DNA from 2 places in the uncultured Desulfobulbus sp. genome. Region 1 is predicted to be linked to the other one. Evidence: riboswitches for the same ligand, from Rfam matches in the RefSeq annotation. Region 1 holds a riboswitch; the other holds the start of a gene.
The links. Region 1 has a riboswitch for cyclic di-AMP ahead of ACHZCX_RS15230 (potassium transporter Kup). Riboswitches for the same ligand answer to the same signal wherever they lie in the genome.

Region 2: linked by a shared signal. The riboswitch ahead of ACHZCX_RS18920 (APC family permease) and the one ahead of ACHZCX_RS15230 (potassium transporter Kup) in region 1 are both predicted to bind cyclic di-AMP.

The regions. Positions count from the first base shown of each region.
Region 1 is NZ_CAXXTL010000002.1:2,481,774-2,484,981, reverse strand. It holds gene ACHZCX_RS15235 (NAD(P)-dependent oxidoreductase) at 1-1,163, shown strand, start outside; cyclic di-AMP (ydaO/yuaA leader) riboswitch at 1,353-1,482, shown strand; gene ACHZCX_RS15230 (potassium transporter Kup) at 1,539-3,208, shown strand, end outside.
Region 2 is NZ_CAXXTL010000003.1:32,121-35,328, reverse strand. It holds gene ACHZCX_RS18930 (gamma carbonic anhydrase family protein) at 1-328, shown strand, start outside; gene hisS (histidine--tRNA ligase) at 348-1,592, shown strand; cyclic di-AMP (ydaO/yuaA leader) riboswitch at 1,637-1,769, shown strand; gene ACHZCX_RS18920 (APC family permease) at 1,807-3,208, shown strand, end outside.

The DNA of each region.
Region 1 (3,208 bases):
CACTTTACACCATGCTCAACAACTGGTGTTCCGGAAAATTTCTCGAGTCGCATATCCTTGCCGGCCGCGGCCTATCGGCTATTCCCTATATCCATGTCCAGGATCTGGCACAATTCTTCCTGCGGGTCATCGAAAAAAGTGACACCCTGGAGCGGCTCTGCACCTTCAATGCAGGACCGGATGGCACGGTGTCTCACCTGGAGCTGTTTAGCATCGCGACCCAGTTTTATTACAACAAGACCGTCAAACCTTTTTTTGCCCCCAGATGGCTGCTCACCCCCATGATCATGGCACGGCTGGCCCTGTGTCATTTGCAGAGCAAGGAGTCCTTCGAGCAGTTGTGGATGCTGCGATATATTGATCAACAACTTGTCGCGGACAGTTCTCGGACCCGCCGCGAGCTGTCCTGGAAGCCGACGCCGCGCAAATCCATTACCCGGCGGTTGGTCTTTCTTATCGAAAACATGAAAAAGAATCCGGAACTCTGGCGCAACTGGAATGAGGCCATGCTTCATAAAGGTTCCGACCGACCTCATCTTGTCCTTCATGACCTGCTGTGTGATGCCATGGATACAGACCGTGACACGGTGGTTCAATCAATAATGGCTCAATTAATGGCTCGTGATGCCGTGGTTCAATCAATAACGACACCGCTGCTGGAAGCGGAACAACCCCACGCGCAATCGAGTTGCATCCGGGCATTGCAGGCCATGGATAGAACAGTTGCCAACTCGTTCATCAAGCTCCTGTGCCAATTGATTGTTACGGTCATGCGGACTCGAAACCGCCCGATGATGCAACAGTATGCCCACACTATTGCTTTCCTCCCTATGACATCAGGTTTCGACAACGGCCTGGTGAGCCGCAGCCTGTTTATCATCGGTGAGTTCTTGATCCAGCGTTTCCGGGCCCAGTCAAAGTTTCAGCAATTGACACCCCAGGCCGACGATTATATCACCATGACCATCCACATGGCCATCGATCAGATTGAGGATCATATCGAACTGTCCCGGCTGCAATCCCCCCTTCTGCTGGAGGAACTCAAGAAGATGCCGCCGCCGAAAACCAACAAACGTCTGGAGAAAATTGCCACCCAACTGGAGGACTTATGCAGCGAGACGATTTCCGGTCAATCCTGGACCAGCCCGTTGGTCAAGGATTAATGGCGAAGCACGACAGGGAAGCGGGAAACGATTCAGCGCGTCTTTTCTTCGCCCCGTAGCCTATCGTATGATGGGGCTTTCACCCTTCCCCTTTACGAACTATGACGATCATCCCTGGGAAGAATTCAATTGCAAAAGGCAATGCAACGAGGGTAAATATTACGTTTTTAACAAGTTGAAGAAAGCGCAGTACACACAACGCTTAATCCTGCGGCAGCGGGAGCGGGGGAACCAGATTTACGGGGCGGATCGCATATGCGTAAGGCATCTCTCAGCCTGAGCCCGTCAGCTAACCTCGCCTGCGTCAATGGGAGCCTCCGGTAGTCTACGCCAGAGGAGGCTGCTTATGCCTTGGCATGTCAACAGGAGAACTTTGTGGACGCAACCGCTCTATCCGCACCACCCCAGCCAGACACGCACGCTCACCACCCCAATGTCCCCTTTGCCCATTTAGCCCTGGCGGCCCTAGGAATTATTTACGGTGATATCGGCACCAGCCCCCTGTACACCATCAAGGAATGTTTTTCCGGAACCCACGGAGTGGCGACCACACCGGCCAATATCCTGGGGATTCTCTCGATGGTCTTCTGGTCGTTGATTTTCGTGGTCAGCCTTAAATATGTTCTGTTTGTCCTCCGGGCCGACAACAAGGGGGAAGGCGGCACCTTTTCCTTGCTGGCCATGCTGCGCAGTCGTCTGAAAAACGATAAAAGACGCTGGGCTATCCTGACCCTCTTGACCGCTTCAGGTGCATCGCTGCTTTATGGCGACGGCGTGATAACCCCGGCCATCTCGGTTCTATCGGCCATTGAAGGGCTGAATATGGCCACCGACGCGGCCGCAAATTTTGTAGTCCCGCTGACCTGCATAATTCTGACTGCCTTATTTTTTGTACAACGGCACGGCACGGCAGTCATCGGCAAGGTTTTCGGCCCGGTCATGATTATCTGGTTCGGCACCTTGGGAACCCTGGGGCTTCTCTCCATCCTCAAGCAACCCGAGGTCCTGAATGCCCTCAACCCGTACTATATGATCAACTATTTTGCCACCAATCACCTGCATGGCACGGTGGCCCTGGCTTCTGTTGTCCTCTGTATTACCGGCTGCGAAGCGCTCTATGCCGACATGGGGCACTTTGGGCGCCTACCCATTCGACTGACCTGGTACTTCGTGGTTCTGCCTGGCCTGCTGCTCAATTATTTCGGACAAGGAGCCTATCTTTTACAGAATCCGGACATCACCGACATCAATCCCTTCTTCGCCCTTGCGCCCAAATCATTACTCTATCCCCTGGTGGTGCTCGCCACCTTTTCAACAATCATTGCCTCACAGGCGATGATTTCCGGGGTCTATTCCCTCACCCAGCAGGCTGTGCAGTTGGGGTTCACCCCGCGTATGCGCATCGTCCATACCTCTGATAAAGCCAAGGGCCAGATTTATATCCCGACAGTGAATTGGATGGTGATGATCGCCTGCCTGACCCTGGTGCTGGTTTTCAAAGAATCCTCGCGTCTTGCCGCAGCCTACGGCTTTGCGGTGACAGCCTCGATGACCATTACCTCGATCATGTATTTTCAGGTCACACGGATCAAATGGAACTGGCCGTTGTGGCAGAGCCTGGCCCTGTTTGTTCTTTTTCTCTTTTTCGACAGTTCCTTTCTGGCTGCCAATATGCTGAAGGTGGTTGACGGCGGTTGGATCACCATCTGTATTGCCGCGGCAATCCTGACCGCCATGATTACCTGGCGTGACGGCCGCGCCTTGCTTGCCAAGCATTACGAGCTCATGCGGATGCCGACCGATATTTTTCTCAATGATCTTGCCAAATACAGTCCGCAACGGACTGCCGGCACCGCTGTCTTCATGTCCATCAATCCTCAAGGCATTCCTCATACGTTATTGCATCATCTTAAACACAATGAAGCCTTGCATGAGCGAGTGCTGATGCTGTCCATGCTTTCGGCAGAGACGCCGACTGTCCCTGTCGAGGAGCGGGTGCATTTCGAGGATTTGGGCCAGGGATTTTATCGGATCAAGGCTTATTA
Region 2 (3,208 bases), on a different contig from region 1:
CGGCGAGCTGGACCGCTACCCTGTTATCCTGGGCAGCCGCGTGACGGTGGGGCACATGGCGTGCCTGCACGGCTGCGTGATTGAAGACGACGTGCTCATCGGCATCGGCTCGATCGTGCTCAACGGCGCCACGGTGGGCCACGGGTCGATCATCGCCGCTGGAGCGCTGGTGCCGGAAGGGATGCAGATTCCGCCCGGTTCGATGGTGATGGGCGTGCCGGCGAAGGTGCGCCGCCAGGTGAGCGAAGACGAGCGCGCACGCTTCGGCGAGAACGCCCAGCGCTACATCCGCTACCGCCAGCAGTATCGCGACGAAGCGGCGCACTAGGCCCGCAAGGTACCAAAACATGATCAAAGCAGTTCGAGGCACGCGCGACATCCTGCCGCCGGCGTCCGCGCTCTGGAACCACGTCGAGGCCGCCACGCGCGAGGTCTTCCGCACGTTCCATTACCACGAGATCCGCACGCCGATCTTCGAAGAGACGACGCTGTTCGCGCGCGGGGTGGGCGAGGAAACCGACATCGTCTCCAAGGAGATGTACACCTGGGAGGACCGCGACGGCAGCTCGCTGACGCTGCGCCCGGAGAACACGGCCTCGGTGATCCGCGCCTACATCGAGCACCGCCTGGACCAGGTGCCCGGGCTGAAGAAGCTCTACTACATCGGCCCGATGTTCCGCCGCGAGCGCCCGCAGAAGGGGCGCTACCGGCAGTTTTCGCAGATCGGCGCCGAGGCGATCGGATCAGAATCGCCCGCTGTCGACGCCGAGGTAATCGAACTGGCGCTGGAGATTCTGGTGCGCTGCGGCGTGCAGCGCCCCAAGCTGCTCATCAATTCCGTGGGCTGCCCGAAGTGCCGGCCGGTGTTTGTCGAAGCTCTGCGCGAGCAACTCCAGAGCGTGAAGCAGACGATGTGCCAGGACTGCCAGCGCAGGGCCGACACGAACGCCCTGCGCGTGCTCGACTGCAAGGTGCCGGAAGACCAGAACACGATCGACTCGCTGCCCTCGATCCTCGACCACCTCTGCGCGGGCTGCGCCGGGCATTTCGAAACGGTGAAGGCGCTGCTCGACGCACGCTCGATCGACTACGAGATCCGCTCGCGCCTGGTGCGCGGGCTCGACTACTACACGCGCACGACCTTCGAGGTGGTGCACGGCGCCCTGGGCGCGCAGAACTCCGTACTCGGCGGCGGCCGTTACGACGGGCTGGCCGAATCGCTCGGCTCCCGCGTGGCCGCGCCCGGCATCGGTTTTTCGATCGGAGAAGATCGCCTGATCATGGCGGTCGAGGAGCACACTCCGGCCGGCACTTTTGCGAAGCTCGACGTATTCCTGATTGCCATGGGCGACGCCGCGCTCGGCCACGCCGCCCTGCTGGCGCGCGATCTGCGCCGCTCGGGCGTGGTGGTCGAGGTCAGTTCAGACCACAAGGTGAAGCGAGCCATGGAGACGGCGAACAAGCTCAGCGCCCGCTACGCGCTCATCCTGGGCGACAACGAGATTGCCGCCGGCACCTACGCGCTGAAGACCATGGCCTCGGGCGAGCAGCGCGCGCTCACTCGGGACGAGTTGTTCGCGGCGCTGCGCTAGCGGCGTGCCCAAACCGCTATCTTGCGATCTCTCCCTCGGGTGCTACCCTGGAAGTGCCGAACGCCAGATGTGGCGGCGGGGGACCCAATCTCGGGGCGCAGCGCGGTGCCGCACCGCGCGGGGTACTTTTCAGCCCTAGCCCGACAGCTAACCTCGCAGGCGAATTGAAGAGCCGCGGCCCGGGTGTGCACGGGCGCGCGAAAGGAGCCCGACCGTGAACCCAGGTTCACCGACGGCGGTGACACCACAACGCGTGGTGGTCGCCTCCACCGTCATGCTGTCCTTCATCAGTTTCTGGAGGGCGGCGGCCATCGTCCTCTCCGACCTCGCTTCGTCAGCCTACTACGCCGGCGGCATTGCCGAACAGGCCATCGGCAAGGCCGCGCCGTGGTTCATCCTCGGCATCATGCTGTTCAGCTACGCCGTGCGCGCGGTCTATATCGAGAGCTGCAGCATGTTTGTGCGCGGCGGCGTCTACCGCGTAGTCCACCAGGCGATGGGCGGGACCATGGCCAAGTTCTCGGTTTCGGCGTTGATGTTCGACTACATCCTCACCGGTCCCATCAGCGCCGTCTCGGCGGGGCTCTACCTGGCCGGACTCATCAACGAAACCTCGGCCCATTTCTACCACCGGCCCGAACTCGTGAATCCGAGCCTGTTCGCCGTGGTGTTCGGCATCGCGGTGACCATCTATTTCTGGCGCCAGAACACCATCGGCATCCACGAATCGAGCCAGAAGGCGCTGCGCATCATGCAGATCACCACCGTGATGGTGGTCACCCTGATCGCCTGGTGCCTCTACACCGTCCTCGCCAAGGGCTTCCAGCCTGTCCCCCTGCCCTCAATCGCCAACCTGCGACTGAACCACGAGAGCCTGGGCTGGCTGCCGGGGTCGTGGGCCACCATGTTCCCCGCCATCGCCATCATGGTCGGGCTGGGCCACTCGCTGCTGGCCATGTCCGGCGAGGAGTCTCTCGCCCAGGTGAATCGCGAGATTGCGCACCCCAAGCTGAAGAACCTCGAACGCGCGGGGTTCATCATCTTCATCTACTCGCTGCTGTTCACGTCGCTCGTCAGCTTCTTCGCCGTGATGCTGATTCCCGACGCCGAACGCCAGCACGCGCTCGACAACCTGATCGGCGCCCTCTCCATGAACCTGGCCGGCCCGCTGCCGCTGCGCATGCTGTTTCACGGCTTCGTCGTGTTTGTCGGTGCGCTGATCCTTTCCGGCGCCGTCAACACGGCCATCATCGGCTCCAACGGCGTGCTGAACCGCGTGGCCGAGGATGGCGTGCTGCCGGGCTGGCTGCGGGTGCCGCACCACAAGTTCGGCACCACCTATCGCGTCATCAACCTGATCGTGATCCTGCAGTTGTTCACCATCGTTGTCTCGCGCGGCGACATCATGGTGCTCGGCGAGGCCTATGCCTTCGGCGTGGTGTGGAGTTTCTCGATGAACGCGCTCTCGGTGCTGGTGCTGCGCTACAAACAGCCCGGCGGGCGCGAGTGGAAGGTGCCGCTGAACTTCACCGTGCGAGGGCGCGAGATTCCAGTGGGCCTGGGACTGGTGACGCTGGCGCTGTTCTCGCTGGCCATCGTGAATGTGGTGACGAAGA